DNA from 3 places in the Mycolicibacterium duvalii genome. Region 1 is predicted to be linked to each of the others. Evidence: riboswitches for the same ligand, from Rfam matches in the RefSeq annotation. Region 1 holds a riboswitch; each other region holds the start of a gene.

Region 1 (5,681 bases):
TGTCTTGCGAGGTTTCCGGAGATAGCCTAGGTCCTGCGAGCCGCACCCAGGGGGGAGTATGTCTACCCAAGCCTTACCGCCGAATCAAAACCAGCCTGCTACGTGGCCGCCAGACGCCGCGCCGTATTACCGACCCACTCTGTTCTTAGCCGTCGCGGCGTGCGCGGGGGTCGTTGTCGGCAGCATCGCGCCGTGGGTAGAGGTGTTGGTGTTCAGTGTGAATGGCTTCGATATCGAGTATTGGGGGGTATCTACAGCGATTCTGGGGTTCGTTTCCGGCGTCGCGCTGTTCACACTGTTGTTCTTCACGAGCACGCTCCTTGACGTGAAATGGGCGGCCCCACTCAGCCTGGGTGTATTCGTGGCTGGGGTTGCGTGCTTGACCGCCGCGGTGCTCACCATCGTCAGGGTGGTGTCCATCCCCGAGGAGGACCTCCTAGGTGTTTTACTTGGCGCGCGCGTCGGGTGGGGGTTATGGCTCTTAGTCTTTTCGTCAGCGGTCCTATGCGTGACGACGTTCGTGGCGAACCGGCAGGTCATTAAGGGCGTCGAGCGCTCTGAAACCGGGAATTGGGCTAGCTATTGGGAGACCGCCGCCTACTCCGCGGCGGTACTTATCGTGATATCTGGCGTGGTCGTCGCCCAGTCGGATGGCCTGACGTCCGAGGATCTCGCCAGTGATCGCGAATCGTTGACGCCTTCGAGAATATTGGGCGACTCGCTGGACGATCCGACGACTTCCCGAACGATCAAACCGACTCGATCAAGTACCGTTCCGCGTCCGACCGCGACACGCAGTCCTACCGTCACCCTCGACGATTACATCGCTGAGAACGATCTGGTGCGCACGCCCGTATTGCCGGGAGACCCGGGTGCACCGACCATCGATTTACCGACGCCACAAGGGTGGGTCGACATGGGTACCGACGCCCCAGCGGACGCGTACCGCGCGCTGACAACACGCAGGCAGGGTGAAGCGACGTCGGCCGCGGACCCCGCGATGATTGTCGCGCGGGTCTTCAAACTCACTGGAGGCGCGGATCCGGCCCGGGTCTTGCGGGTCGCCCCCAATGAGCTGCGAGCCCTCCCCAACTTCGAGGGGCCAGAGGTGGGCCAGAGCGGTGAGCTCAGCGGCTTCGAGGCGGTGACCATCGGTGGCATATATGTCCGCGGAGGCGATCGCCGCATGGTCGCGCAGAAGACCGTTGCCATCCCCGGGACCAGTGGACTGTTCGTGCTGCAGATAGACGCCGAGGGTATTGAAGAGCACGCGGACGCCCTGATGGACGGCACGCAGGCGATCGATGACGAAACCCGCATTTTCCCATGACGCGGTGATCAGCCGACCGACTCGGATGCCATGCTTGACGTCCGTTCCTTGCGCCGGTCGCGTGCACGTGATGCAACGGTCGCCGAGAATGGGTGACCGACGAAGGTCTGACTTTCGGTGACTGGGAGGCGCGGGGGCATCGAGTAGCAGGAGAAGTTCGTCTCAAATCTTTAATTTCGAGACGTCGTTGGCGAGCCGCTGTGCGGGAATGAAACTCCCAGGAGTTTCGTCTCAATAGTTGTCGCGTATCATAAGGGTTTCGATCTGATTAGTGAGACGGGCGGTCGTTCGGCATCGGGAACGGGGGTACCGGTGTCGATGACAACTACAGATTCCCTCACCGCGTCCGGGCAGCTGCTCGGCTACGCCCGCGTGTCCACGGGTCATCAGTCACTCGATGCGCAGATCGACGCCCTGACGGCCGCGGGGGTCGACCCGGAGCGGATCTACCGTGACAAGCTCACGGGCACCTCTACCCGCGAACAGCGGCCCGGCCTGGCCACGCTGCTCGATTACGCCCGCCCGGGTGACACCATCGTGGTCGCTGGTGTCGACCGCCTGGGCCGCAGCGCCACCGAGGTCATGATCACTATCCGCGACCTTGGCGAGCGCAGCATCGTGTTGAGGTCGCTGCGGGAGGGCGTCGACACCAGCACGTCGGTGGGCCGCATGATCGCCGGAGTGATGGCGTCGCTGGCTGAGCTGGAGCTCGAACTCCAGCGAGAACGCCGAGCGGCAGCGAAATCGGCCCGGAAGGCGCGTGGGCTGGGGATCGGCCGCCCGCGGCGACTGAGCGACGCCCAGATTCGGCAGGCCGCTCAGCTTCGGGCCAGCGGCGAGCCGGTGCCCGCGATCGCTCAGATCCTCGGGGTCAGTCGGGCGACGCTGTACCGCGCCCTGACCGCACCCGACGACTGACGACCAGGCGGGACGGCTCCGGTCCGCAGACAAGGAGGTTCAACATGCTCGGATGGTCAGTGACGGTGCACCGCGACTCGTGGGGCCCGTCGATGTCGAAAGACAGGATCCTCGCGCGCTGGAACGCTGGCATCAGCGGGGTGGACTGGGTTCTCGCACTCATCAAGAACCGCAAGGGCGTCCAGCTGGCAGTGGGCGGCTACCCCTCCACCTTCAGCGTGTACGCCGACGACGTGCTGCCACTGATCGGCGAACCGGTACCGCCGGACAGCCCGTTGAACGAGCGCGGCGTCTGGAATGTGTATCTCAACCGCGAGGCGATCGCTCGATGCGGCAGCCGTGAGCGGCTGCTGGTCGAGGTATGGGATCAGAGCTAGCTGCAGCGTTCGAAGTTTCGCATTCGCAGCTACAATTAAGGGCGCTTCACGAGTTGCCGTCGGCAAGCTCCGACTGGAACGGCACGCCAACCCCACGCTCGTGGGTGGCTCGGATGACGAAGCGGTCGGCGCCCATTCGGCGTTGACAAGAGCGCCTCCTCATTGAGGCCCCGGAACAGCCGGGAGCAAATGTGTCGAATACGAAGCTGACAAGCGCGCAGCGAGACCGCGGCGTCGGTATCCTCGTCGGCGCGGCCGCGGGCGACGCGCTCGGCGCCGGACACGAGTTCAATCCACCGATGAAGGCCGATCTTCAGATCGGGATGATCGGCGGCGGTCTTGGTCCGTTCGCGCCGGGCGAGTGGACCGACGACACGTCGATGGCCATCGCCATTGCCGAGATCGCCGCCACCGGCGCTGACCTTAGGGCCGAAAAGTCACTGGACTACATCGTCGAGCGCTGGCACTGGTGGGCACGCACGGCCAAGGGCATCGGCAACCAAACCGCAACCGTGTTGTCGGCCGCCGGGAAACAAGGCGTTTCGGCGGTGACTGCCCGCGAAGAGTCAGAAGCTCTGCACCGTCGCACGGGCCGCAGCGCAGGCAACGGCTCGCTGATGCGCACCGCACCCGTCGCGCTGGCCTACCTTCACGATGAGGCAGCACTGGCGCAGGCGGCCCGCACTATCAGCGAGTTGACGCACTTCGATCCGGATGCGGGAGACGCGTGCGTCCTATGGTGCACCGCAATCCGCCACGCCGTGCTCACCGGTGAGCTCGATGTCCGGATCGGGTTAACGCACATCGATGCCGACCGTCGGGGCCTCTGGCGGGCGCGTCTGGCCGAGGCACAGGAGCGCCCACCCTCGGCGTTCACTGCTGCCAACGGGTGGGTGGTCGCAGCGCTACAGGCCGCCTGGTCGGCGATCGCCACAACGCCAGTGCCCGCCGAGGAACCAGCCGCTGGGGCCTTTCGCGTCGGCCACCTGAGTCGGGCCCTGGAAGCGGCTGTCCGCAGTGGGGGCGACACCGACACGGTGGCCGCGATCGCCGGGGGGGCTACTCGGTGCGGTCTACGGAGCCTCGGGTGTGCCATGGCAGTGGCGGCTCGCTCTCAAGGGCTGGCCGGGCCTTGATACCCGCGGGCTGATGCACCTGGCCGACCTGATCATCGACGGCGGCGAACCGATGCGACTCAACCGCGCCTACCCATTGACAAGGGGTTATCCGATCCCGGGATCGCACCCCTATGACGACGGCCTGGTGATCGGTGTAGCCCACTCGCTGCGCAAGCTACCCGCCACGGTCGACGCCGTGGTGTCGCTATGCCGAGTCGCCGATGGGCACATACCAGCTCACGCTCTTCATCTCGACGTTCGCTTGATCGACCAGATCGGCGAGAACCTCAACCTCGACTTCGTCCTCGCCGACACCGTGTGGGCGATCGAAGCGCTGCGTGAACAAGGCCGCACGGTGTTCGTCCACTGTGTGGGAGCGATCAGTCGCACACCAACGATCGCTGCGCTGTACGGCGCTCGACTCAAGGGTGTCACCACGACCGGGCCCTCGCGGACGTCTGCGACGTGTTGCCCCAAGCCGATCCCAATCCCGATTTCCGCGCGGCACTGCGACGGCTCCACGCAGTGGAGTCGACCAACTCAGGAGCTACGTGATGGGTACCGAGCTGCACCGGGGTTTGCGGCCGTCCAGGATCCACTCCCGCGGGTACGCTGACACCTGGGGACCGTACTGGGACGTGCTCTTCCGGCCCCGACTCGTCACCGAGTGGATTGACTGGAAGCGCGCATCGACCGGAGTCAGCATCGCGCGCCGGTTATGGGCACAACGCGAATATCTCCGCCGCATCTATGAATCCGTTCATGGGACAGACCCGGTGCTATGGCCGTCGCGGCACCCGGGCGTCGTTCTCGATGCTGTATCCGCCACCGGCCACGCCGCTTGCCTGAGCTGCCAGTGGTGACCGCGCTCGCTGAAATTCCCCACTGACGCTCATCGAAATTCCCCACCCGTGTGGCTTGTCAGCTCCGGTCGAAAAGTGAGCAGGTAGTTCCGGTCGAAAAGTGAGCACTTCACCTTTCGATTGGAGAGTGATTACTGTGGAGGATTGGGCGGAGATTCGCCGGCTGTATCGGTCGGAGAAGCTGTCGCAGGCTGCGATCGCGCGGCGGTTGTCCTTATCGCGAAACACCGTGGCCAAGGCACTGGCGGCCGATGCGCCACCTCGATATGAGCGGGTACCGGTCACAACCTCGGCGTGGGCGCAGGTTGAACCGCTGGTGCGGGCGCTGCTGACCGATCACCCGACGATGGCCGCGACGGTGCTCGCCGAGCGGGTGCGCTGGGAGGGCGGGCATTCCTGGTTCGCTGAGTGCGTGGCCCGCATCCGCCCGGAGTACGTGCCGGTCGATCCGTGCGACCGACTGGTGCATCTGCCCGGCGAGCAGGTGCAGTGCGATCTGTGGCTGCCCGGCCACCTGGTGCCCGATCACCGCGGGGTGTTGCGGTCGTTTCCGGTGCTGGTGATGGTCGCGGCCTGCTCACGGTTCATCGCGGCGATGATGATCCCCTCGAAGGTGACCGGGGATCTGCTGGCCGGGATGTGGCTGCTGCTCTCCGAATGCATCGGAGGTGTGCCACGGACCTTGTTGTGGGACAACGAGTCCGGAATCGGGCAACGCGGGCGCCTGGCACAGGGCGTGACCGGGTTCTGCGGCGTGCTGGGCACACGGTTGGTCCAGGCCCGACCCTACGATCCAGAAACCAAGGGCGTCGTGGAGAGGGCCAACCAGTATCTGGACACCTCGTTTCTGCCCGGGCGCACCTTCGCTTCGGCAGCGGACTTCAACATCCAGCTGATGCACTGGCTGACCGTCAAAGCCAACCAACGTCGCCATGCCGGCACCCACGACGTGCCCGCCCAAGCGCTGGTGGCGGATAGGGCCGCGATGGCCGACCTGCCGCCGGTAGCCCCAGCGGTCGGCACGACAGTGACCACACGGTTGGGTCGCGATTACTACGTGAACTCCGGCGGCAAC
Region 2 (5,319 bases), 630 kb from region 1:
CCAGGGCCCGCGCGCCGCCCATCGAGCCGCCCATCACCGCGGCCACCTCGGTGATCCCCAGCCGTTCCAGCGCGGCCACGTCGGCGGCCACCTGATCGCGGATGGAGATCGCCGGAAACCGCGAGCCCCAGGGCTTTCCGTCGGGAGCCTCGGTGCTCGGGCCGGTTGACCCGCGGCAGCCGCCGAGCACGTTGGTCGAGATCGCGCACCACCGGTCGGTGTCGATCGGCGCACCGGGCCCGGCGATGCCGTCCCACCATCCAGCGGTCGGGTGGTTCGGGCCGGCGGGGCCGACGATGTGCGAGTCGCCGGTGAGTGCGTGCAGCACCACCACGACGTTGTCCCGGTTGGGGGACAGTTCGCCCCAGCGCTGCACCGCGATCGACACATCCTCGATGACAGTGCCGTTCTCCAGCGTCAGCGCGCCGATGTCGACGACGCCGATCTCGCCCTCGGGCGGCAGTGTCGCGCGGTCGTCGGCAGATACATCCACGATGGTCACGTCAGCTCGCCTCTTAGAACGACGCCACGGTGTTCGGATCGGTGGCGGCGCTGCCGCCCAGGTACGGTTTGGCCGCGGCGAAGCCCTGCTCGAGGTCGGCGAGGATGTCGTCGATGCCTTCGATGCCGACCGCCAGGCGCACCAATCCCGGTGTGACGCCGGTGGACAACTGCTCCTCGGGGGAGAGCTGGGCGTGGGTGGTGGAGGCCGGGTGGATCACCAGTGACCGGACGTCCCCGATGTTGGCGACGTGGCTGTGCAGCGTCAGCGCGTTGACGAACGCCTTGCCCGCCTCGACGCCGCCGGCCAGCTCGAAGGCCAGCACTGCGCCGGTTCCCTTGGGCGCCAGCTTCTTTGCCAGCTCATGCCACGGCGAGGACGGCAGTCCCGCGTAGTTGACCGACACCACGTCGGCGTGGTCGTCGAGGTAGGCGGCGACCCGCTCGGCGTTGGCCACATGACGTTCCATGCGCAGGCTCAGCGTTTCCAGGCCCTGGGCGATCAGGAACGCGTTGAACGGTGAGGCGGCACTGCCCAGGTCGCGCAACAGCTGCACGCGCGCCTTGAGCGCGAAGGCCGGCGGTCCCAGTTCGGCGAACACCACGCCGTGGTAGCTGGGGTCGGGCTCGGTGAAACCCGGGAAGCGCCCGTTGGTCCAGTCGAAGGTGCCGCCGTCTACGAGGACGCCCGCGATCGCCGAGCCGTGCCCGCCCAGGTACTTCGTGGCCGAGTGCACGACGATGTCGGCGCCGTGGCTCAGCGGCTGGATCAGGTACGGGGTGGCGATGGTGTTGTCGACGATCAGCGGCACCCCGTGGTCATGGGCCACCGCGGCGACCGACGGAATGTCGAGCACATCGATCTGCGGATTGGAGATCGTCTCGGCGAAGAACGCCTTGGTGTTGGGCCTCGCCGCGGCACGCCAGGACTGCGGGTCGTCGGGATCGTCGACGAAGCTGACCTCGATGCCGAGCTTGGGCAGCGAGTAGTGGAACAGGTTGTAGGTACCGCCGTAGAGGCGCGGGCTGGAGACGATGTGGTCCCCGGCCTTGGCCAGGTTCAGGATCGCGAAGGTCTCGGCTGCCTGACCGGAGGCCAGGAACAACGCCGCCACTCCGCCTTCGAGCGCCGCGATGCGCTGCTCGACGACGTCGGTGGTCGGGTTCATGATGCGGGTGTAGATGTTGCCGGGCTCGGCCAGGCCGAACAGCGCCGCCGCATGGTCGGTGTCGCGGAAGACGTAGCTGGTGGTCTGGTAGATCGGCAGGGCCCGCGCGTTGGTCGCGGCGTCGGGCGTCTGGCCGGCGTGGACCTGTTTGGTCTCGAACGACCAGTGCGAACTGGGGTCTGATTGCGTCATCGACGTGCTCCTCCGTGAAACAGGGGCCCGTTTCGCGGCGGACCCGCGCTTGCCTTATAGCCGTGTGCGGCTACTCAACCTGGTCGTCTCCCGGGGCACCCCACCGCGGTTGGAGGGTTGCCGGCCAGCAAGCCGGGGCTTGACGCTGGCACTCATGACCGAATCGAACTCTATCTCAGGCAGCACCGATCGTGCCAACAGGCCTGCCCGCGACGTGCGTCAGCCGATCGCCTTGTTGGGGTCGGCCTGGTCGTCGAGGAAGTCGAGGATCAGCCCGGCGATCAGCTCGGGGGCCTCGAACATCGGGATGTGACCGACCGCGTCGAGCTCGGTGTAGCGGGTGGTGCCGGGCAGGTGCTTGCGGAAGTGGTTGACGAACCGGGGATGCGGCAGCACCCGGTCCTTTTCGCAGATCACCATGTGGGTGGGGATGTTGGTGTCGGCGAGTTCCATCAGCCCGGGCAGCAGCAGCGCCTTGATCAGCAGCTGGTAGTAGGCCGCGCAGTGAGTGACGTCGTCGATGATGTCGCGCAGGTCGTCGTCGCTGATGCCGTCCGGGGTGGCGCTGCACGGCACGCTGGCCAGCACGCGCGCCCCCGGCAGCCGCGCCGCGCGCGGGCCGAACACCTTGGCGGTGATCCACACCGGGGCGCCCATCAGGAACTTGAACACGATCTCGTACTTGGGCAGCGACCACCGGTGCCAGCCCCCGGCGGGGGCGATCGCCGTCAGCGAGCGGGCCCGGCCCCGGCGCTCGAGCTCGAAGGCCACCCAGCCGCCCAGCGAATTGCCGACGATGTGGGCGGTCTCCCAGCCCAGCTCGTCCATCCGGCGCTCCATGTCGTCGGCCAGCTCCGCGGTGTCCAGGAAGAACCGGCCTTTCACCCCGCCGTTGTGGCCGGGCATGGTCGGGGCGAGCACCTCGTAGCGGCCCGTGTCGGCCAGCCGCGGCGCGACGCCCTTCCACACGTTCTGCGACATCATGAACGGGTGCAGGAGCAACACAGGCTCCCCGGATCCGAGGTGGATCGGTGCGCGAAGGCTCATGGGCCCGACAGTAAGGTGATACCGGCGGTACCGCAAGAACCGGGTGTTCTAGGGTCTGGGCCGTGATCGTCACGACCATCAACGTCAACGGCGTCCGGGCGGCCGTCAAACAACGGTCCACCGACAACCTCGGCATGCTGGCCTGGCTCAAGCAGACCCGCGCCGATGTGATCTGTCTGCAGGAGACCCGCGCCGACGACGACCAGTTGGCCGACGCGCTGGGCCCCGCGATCGCCGACGGCTGGCAGCTGGCCGCCGCCGGACCACACCGGAAGGGCCGCAACGGCGTGGCCGTGTTGTCCCGGACGCCGTTCGACGCGATCCGCATCGGCTGCGGCGCCGAGGAATTCGAGGCCCACGGGCGGTACCTGGAGGTCGACACCGCGGGGGTCACCGTGGCCAGCATCTACGTCCCGACCGGCGAGGCGCAAACCGAGCGGCAGGCGGAGAAGGAACGATTCATGGCCGCGGTGGCCGCCCGGATGGCCGAGCTGCGGGTCGGCGGCCGGGACGCGATCGTCTGCGGCGACTGGAACATCGCCCACACCGAGAACGACATCAAGAACTGGAAGGGCAACGTCAAGAAGTCGGGCTTCCTGCCCGAGGAACGCCAGTGGGTCAGCGATCTGCTGGCCGACGGCTGGGTCGACGTGGTGCGCCGGCTGCACCCCGACGTCGCCGGCCCCTACGCCTGGTGGTCGTGGCGCGGGAAGGCCTTCGACAACGACGCCGGCTGGCGCATCGACTACCACCTCGTCACCCCGGATCTCGCGCAGCGGGCGGTGTCGGCCGGCACCGAGCGGCCCGCGGCGTACGCGCTGCGCTGGTCGGACCACGCACCGGTGACCGTGGAGTTCGAGTGATTTCGGCGTGCTTTTCGTCGCCCAGCGTCGATAACCACGCCGAAATCGCTCGGGTGCGGCGCCATGGAAAGATCGACGCATCATGAGCGACACAGCCCGGCCCGTCGTGTTCTCCGGCGCGCAACCCACCTCCGATTCCCTGCACCTCGGCAACGCCCTGGGCGCGGTGGCCCAGTGGGTGGAGCTGCAGAACAGCAACGACGCGTACTTCTGTGTCGTCGACCTGCACGCGATCACCGTCGCCCAGGACCCCGAGACGCTGCGCAAGCGCACGCTGGCCACCGCCGCGCAGTACCTCGCGCTCGGGGTGGACCCGGCCCGCGCCACCGTCTTCGTGCAGAGCCACGTCCCCGCGCACGCCGAATTGGCCTGGGTGCTGGGCTGTTTCACCGGGTTCGGGCAGGCCTCCCGGATGACGCAGTTCAAGGACAAGTCACAGAGGCAGGGCGCGGACTCCACCACGGTCGGGTTGTTCACCTATCCGGTACTGATGGCCGCCGACGTGCTGCTCTACGACACCGAGCTGGTGCCCGTCGGCGAGGACCAGCGCCAGCACCTCGAGCTGGCCCGCGACGTCGCGCAGCGGGTCAACGCGCGGTTCCCGGACACGTTCGTGGTGCCGGAGCCGATGATCCCGAAGGCCACCGCGAAGATCTACGACCTGGCCGACCCGACGGCGAAGATGAGCAAGTCCGCGGCCACCGACGCCGGGCTGATCAGCCTGCTCGACGATCCGGCCAAGACCGCCAAGAAGATTCGCTCCGCGGTGACCGACAGCGAACGCGAGATCCGGTTCGACCCCGACGCCAAACCCGGGGTGTCGAACCTGCTGACCATCCAGTCGGCGGTCACCGGCAGGGAGGTGGACGCGCTCGTCGACGCGTATCAGGGCCGCGGCTACGGCGATCTGAAGAAGGAGACCGCCGAGGCGGTGGTCGAGTTCGTCACGCCCATCAAGACCCGGGTCGACGAGTTGCTCGCTGACCCGACCGAACTGGAGAGTGTGCTGGCCACCGGCGCGCAGCGGGCGCGCGAGGTGTCTGGACAGACGTTGCAGAGGGTATATGACCGGCTGGGCTTCCTCGCGCCGCGACCGCGGGTGACGGACTAGCCACCAGCGAGGAGGGATGCCATGACCGCCCCGGACCGACCGTCGGACACCGACGACAAGCCGGGGCTGGTCGACCGGCTCCGCGCGCGAATGCCCTGGTTCGACCACGTGATGCGGGCCCAGCAGCGCTACAAGGACTCCAAGGGCGACTTCTACGCCGCCGGCATCACCTACTTCACCATCTTCGCGCTGTTCCCGCTGCTGATGGTCGGGTTCGCGATCGGCGGTTTCGTGCTCGCCAACCAGCCCGAGCTGCTGGCCACCGTCCAGGACCGCATCCGGTCATCGGTCGGCGGCGACATGGGCCAGCAGCTCACCGAGCTGATGGAGTCCGCGATCGACTCCCGGACCTCGGTCGGGCTCATCGGTCTGGCGGCGGCGGCATGGGCCGGGCTGGGCTGGATGGCCAACCTGCGCGAGGCGCTCAGCCAGATGT
Region 3 (5,319 bases), 970 kb from region 1:
CCCTCCCAGCAGGACGCCCTCGTCGTACGGATGCGGCTCCAGCGCACCGATCCGATAGCCGGGATACCGGGAATCGAAGCGATCGGGCTGACCCCTCCGCGCGATCGATCCCGCCAACCTCACCAGCCCACGTGCGGGCATCTTGGGCCAGCCGTGCAGCAGGCTGCGCCACGCCAGCGGGACGGCTGACGCCCCGTGGACCGCGCCGAGCAGACCGCCGGCGATCGCCGCCACCGTGTCGGTGTCGAACCCGGCCCGTACCGCAGCATCAAGGGCTGAGCGCAGATGATCAGCGCGGAACACACCCGCGGACGGGTCGTTGTCGGGGACCGGTGTCGTGACGATCGCCGACCACGCCGCCTGCAGCGCCGCCACCACCCAGCCGTTATTCCGAAAGTCCGCCGGACGCGAACGCTCGGCCACCTCGAGGTGTTCGACCCACAGCGCACGTCGCTTGGAAGCTAGGTGCCGCAACCCGACACGCACGTCAAGCTCTCCGGTCAGCACCGCATGACGAATCGCGCTGCACCACAACACACACGCGTCGCCGGCGTCCGGGTCGAAGTGCGTCAGCTCGCTGATCGTTCGCGCCGCCTCCACCATGGCGTCCTCGTCATCGAGGTATGCCAGCGCGACCGGCGCGGTGCGCATCAGCGAGCCGTTGCCCGCGGTGCGACCCGTCCTCGCGTGCAGGTCCTCCGACACCGACCGCGCCCGCTTCGCCGTGATCGTCGAGCCGATGGCCGCGGTCCGCAGCACCGACCCCGTCTGGATCCCGATGTCCTTGGTGTGGCGAGACCACTCCAGCCAGCGCTGCACGATCTGGTCCTGCGCTGCCTCATCACGCAGGTCGGCGCCCGTCGCCGCGACTTCGGCGATGGCGATGGCCATCGCGGTGTCGTCGGTCCACTCGCCGGGCTCCCACACGCCGCCACCAGCCATTACCACCTCGAGTTCCGGCCCCCGCGGCGGCTGGAACTCGTACGGCGCCCCCAGTGCGTCGCCAGCTGCCGTCGCCAGCAGCACCCCTTCGATTCGATCGTCTCGTGCTGTCATGACGCACCCCCGGTTCCGATTTAGAGCGAATATGAGCTAATTGTAGCAGACCGGTTCGCTTCACACTGATTTGCAAATACTTGCGCTATGTGGCCGCGCTACGCTGTAGCGGCCATGGACAGCGACGAATACCGGGACAGCCGCGGCAAGACGCTGGCCGACTACCCTCGGCCGTCGGTCGCGGTGGACACCGCCGTCCTCACCCTGGACGACGAGCACGGCCTGCTCGTCCTGGAGGTCCGGCGGGCCTCAGGTCGCGGATGGGCGTTGCCCGGAACGTTCCTGCACCCGGGGGAGACCCTCGCCGACGCGGTCGACCGGTCGCTGCGGCTGAAAGCCAATGTCGGCGGCCTGCATCCCCGCCAACTGCACGTCTTCGACGACCCCCGCCGCGACGACCGGGGTTGGGTGCTCTCCGTCGCCCACCTCGACGTGGTACAGCCCGAGAGGCTGCAGTACCGCTTTCCGGAAGCCACCCGACTGATGCCGGTGTCCGCCCCGGGGCGATTGATCTATGACCATGCCGACATCGTCGCCCGCGCGGTCGAGCATCTGCGGGCGCGCTACCTCGACAAACCGGACCCGTACCGCCTGTTGGGGGAGCAGTTCACCATCCGCGAGCTGCGCTTGGCGCACGAACATGTCGCCGGGCGCCCACTGCAACGCGACTGGTTCCGCCGCACCATGGAACCTCAGCTCGTCCCCACCGGAACCATGGTGAGCCGTGGCCGGGGGCGGCCGGCCGAGCTGTTCCGCCGTCACGAAGACTGAGGCCGCGACGACCCGGCAAGCAGCCGGGCGAACGCGTCGCGTGACGCTTCGGGACTCGGCGGATGCACCTGCTGCCAAATGCGCAGCGGAACGTCCGCACCGCGATCGAAACTGGCTGCCAACCGAGGGTATTCATGCCTTTTCCAGTCACGCAACCGCTGATCACCCCGCCGGAAATCGTCCAGCCGCGCCAGCTGGCGCTCCTGAACCTCGGGGCTGGCGTTGAGGCGCACTCCGATGCCGTTCATCAGGCTGTGCCGACCGAGGTTCAACGGTTCGACCCCCCATCGCCGTCGTGCAGAGGAGTTGACCGCACGGCAGTCCGCGCACGCCAACCACGACCAGCGGGACGGCCCGCCCGCGGTCGCCCGGAAGCAGATGACGCACAGGTCGCACTCTCGGGACACGTCGGCCCACGCCCACTTCACGGGGACGTCCTCGCAGCGGCACGACTGCCAAAGCATCGCCGTCACCGACCCCGCGCGACGCACCGGGCCGCAGATTCCGCCGCACGGGATATGCACCGAAAGCTCGGTAATCCGTTGTCGCTCAGCAGTATCAGTCGACATATCATCGTTTCCGGTCATCGCAGTGCCATCTCTGGCGACGCCACCCTCGGGCGCCCACCGCTTGCACGCCTGCGGCGTACCCGCTCTTCCCCTGGGGCACCGTGCGGTGGTCGCGCGGTTGCCGGGACGACGGGCCAGGTACCCGAACAGCCGTCCGCTCGTGAGCTGACCCCAGGATAGACGATGCCACGGACATGTCAGTAGCCCTTGCTAGCGTGTAGTTGTCGGACCGGTGCGAACGTGGGAAGCGCTTCCGCCCCACGGTTGAGGTCAGGCATCCCCGCGCCGCACAGCAGATGCCCCACGCGACCAAGCCACGCCTCTGAACAAGGGGCCAATGAAAAGGGGGAACATGAGGGCACACCTCGACACCGCGGGGTACGACGTCATCGGGGACGTCCACGGCTGCGCCGACGCACTGCACGAGCTGCTCGACGCCATGGGCTACCAGCCCACCGGGCCCGGCGGCGCGTACGCGCACCCCACCCGGACGGCGATCTTCGTCGGCGACCTGATCGACCGCGGCCCCCAGCAGAAACAGGTGCTGGAGACCGTCAAAGCGATGGTCGACGCCGGCACCGCGCGAATGGTCCTGGGAAACCACGAATTCAACGCGATGGCCTACGCCACCGAGTGGCCGGACAAGCCCGGGAAATTCCTGCGGCCGCACGACGACTCGGACGACCCACGGTCGGCGAAGAACGCAGACCAGCACGCCGCGTTCCTCAAACAGCTCAGCGCCGACCAGCGCGACTTCTACCTGAAGTGGTTCTGGATTCAGCCGCTGTGGCTCGACCTAGGCGACATCCGCGTCGTGCACGCCTGCTGGCACGAGGACTCCATCGCCGTCCTGCAGCGCGAGCTGGGCGGCGACAAGTTCACCACGGTCGACCAGCTGGCGCGGGCGTCCACCGAAGGCGATCCGCTCTACGACGCCGTGGAGACCCTGCTAAAAGGCCCCGAGATCAGCCTCGCGGACCATGACCAACCCTCCTACCGCGACAAGGACGGGCACCTGCGTGACCGGGCCCGGATGTCCTGGTGGAACGGCGACGCTTCGACGTTGCGGAGTCTCGCCGAGATGGACGGCAACTTCACCACCGAAGCCGGCGAGCCATATCCCGACCTGCCAGACCTCGAGGTGGCAGCCGAGCACCGCGCCTACGTCTACACCCACGAGGTGCCGGTCTTCTACGGCCACTACTGGCGCTCCGGGCAGCCGCGCCGCCTGCACGACTGGACCGACTACACCGCGTGCGTGGACTTCAGTGCGGTGAAGGCCGGCACCCTGTTCGCCTACCGCTGGTCGGGGGAGGACCGCATCCGACCCGAGAACTACTTCCGCGTCGACCGACTCCGCGGAATCACAACGGATCCTCGACAGAAGAGAGACAGTCACGTGACTGACGGCGACAGGCCCATGCCGCCAGAATCAATCGAATCGGCCTTCGGCGCGTTGGCGTCAGCGTGGGACCCCGAAACCGCAGCGATCAACGCCGCTGTCGAACGGCTGGAGACCCTTTCCGAGGCCGAGCAATCAGAATTCTTGGCCACCGTGAGCCAGCGACTCGGCGCTGCAGTTCGCCAACTCGATGACGGATGGCTGGCGGCCACCGCGCTTTTCATGGTCGACGACCTGTACAAGAGCTGTGTCCACGGCATCCGTTGGTCAATCACCGCCGGACGTTACGTATCCGCGAGCGCAGGAGCGGTCCTACACGAGCTGACCCGTCGCGGATACGTGCTGCATGTGGTCATCGACAACACCCGGTCGGCGGTGACCCAACTCGAAACGCTGGAGGTCGTGTCGACGGTCTACCTCGCGGCGGGGTTGATGGTGACCGGACCGCAGCTGATGGCGCTGGAGCTCATGGAGCGGGACAACGAACAAGAGCGAGACGCCGCAGCGGTGGCGCGGTATCGCGAGGAAGGCCATCATGTGGCGAACATGATGATCGCGCGTTGCCATCGCGAGCGCCGGCATTCTGCCTACCTGAACTTTGACCTCGATGACGACACGACAGGATTAGCGCTCGACGTGGCGCTGTCGCAGGCTTCGGCGACAGGCGCCATCGTCGTCTTCCGTAACCAGCCGCCCATCATGGGCTCGATGGCCCAGATCGCGTTGCCGCCGGGCGTGGAAATGCCGACGGGCACAGTGTGATCGCAGCGGAAGTCACTCGGTAGTGCGGTGTTGACATCATCACCGCCTCGATCTATTCAATTGGAAAGTTCTCGTTCCTCAGCCGTTCGAGCGCCCGACCGTCGGCAAGTTCACCGCGGTTCTCCGGATGTAGCCAGTAGTGCCGGATCATCCAGTACAGCGCGGCGCCGTTGGTTGCGTACCCACTGGCGTTGCCGATTGCGAAAGGCTTGCGGACATCTCGGATGTGAATCGAGATCGCCTTACCGCCGCGAAATTGCGGTGCCGTGTCGGTGACGTCGGTGACATCATCCCAAGATGCGGTGCGGACCGCCAGGACCTCGATGTTCTCGATCTCCATAGGGGTCAAGCGCAAACGGCCCCTTCCGTGAACGAGGATGGCAGCCACACAAAGGAGCGACAGCACAAGCAACGTTGACAGGACCGCGGGCTGATTGAGTCGGTCGGCGGTCGAGAAGGGCAGGGGAGCGCCGTCGCGTCCTCGGTACACAAGGAGCAGGCCAAATGTCATGGCAGCGCCGGCGAAACTGAACCCGAGCAGCACAGTGGCCACGGTGTCTGCCCGGAAGGTAATTCCTGATTCTTCGACTTCGCCGACCAATCGGTGCGAACGGAGCCTTCCGACGACGAGACCGGCGAGGACACCCAGCGTCCAGACGGTGAAGCCGACCGCGATGAGTGTCGCGGGAGGATCTTCCCGACCGACCGCCTCGGCCGTCTGGACGATGCCGTAGATGCCCCCTGCCAGGAGCATGCACA

Evidence for each region. A riboswitch is a leader RNA that binds a small molecule or an ion and turns the genes downstream of it on or off. The one in region 1 is predicted to bind S-adenosylmethionine.
Region 2: another riboswitch for S-adenosylmethionine. It lies ahead of G6N31_RS15800 (bifunctional o-acetylhomoserine/o-acetylserine sulfhydrylase); the one in region 1 lies ahead of G6N31_RS12760 (ADP-ribosylglycohydrolase family protein).
Region 3: another riboswitch for S-adenosylmethionine. It lies ahead of G6N31_RS27515 (hypothetical protein); the one in region 1 lies ahead of G6N31_RS12760 (ADP-ribosylglycohydrolase family protein).

What each region holds. Positions count from the first base shown of each region.
Region 1 is NZ_AP022563.1:2,714,500-2,720,180, reverse strand. Features, by position in the region: gene G6N31_RS12775 (LpqN/LpqT family lipoprotein) at 218-1,330, shown strand; gene G6N31_RS12770 (recombinase family protein) at 1,649-2,248, shown strand; gene G6N31_RS12765 (hypothetical protein) at 2,293-2,625, shown strand; SAM riboswitch class IV at 2,670-2,783, shown strand; partial or broken gene G6N31_RS12760 (ADP-ribosylglycohydrolase family protein) at 2,817-4,298, shown strand; gene istA (IS21 family transposase) at 4,743-5,681, shown strand, end outside.
Region 2 is NZ_AP022563.1:3,346,422-3,351,740, reverse strand. Features, by position in the region: gene metX (homoserine O-acetyltransferase MetX) at 1-502, opposite strand, end outside; gene G6N31_RS15800 (bifunctional o-acetylhomoserine/o-acetylserine sulfhydrylase) at 516-1,862, opposite strand; SAM riboswitch class IV at 1,903-2,022, opposite strand; gene G6N31_RS15795 (epoxide hydrolase EphH) at 2,082-2,909, opposite strand; gene G6N31_RS15790 (exodeoxyribonuclease III) at 2,972-3,772, shown strand; gene trpS (tryptophan--tRNA ligase) at 3,855-4,883, shown strand; gene yhjD (inner membrane protein YhjD) at 4,905-5,319, shown strand, end outside.
Region 3 is NZ_AP022563.1:3,689,463-3,694,781, reverse strand. Features, by position in the region: gene G6N31_RS17465 (ADP-ribosylglycohydrolase family protein) at 1-1,056, opposite strand, end outside; gene G6N31_RS17460 (NUDIX hydrolase) at 1,171-1,827, shown strand; gene G6N31_RS27515 (hypothetical protein) at 1,815-2,075, opposite strand; SAM riboswitch class IV at 2,449-2,562, opposite strand; partial or broken gene G6N31_RS17450 (metallophosphoesterase) at 2,749-3,744, shown strand; gene G6N31_RS17440 (hypothetical protein) at 4,613-5,314, opposite strand.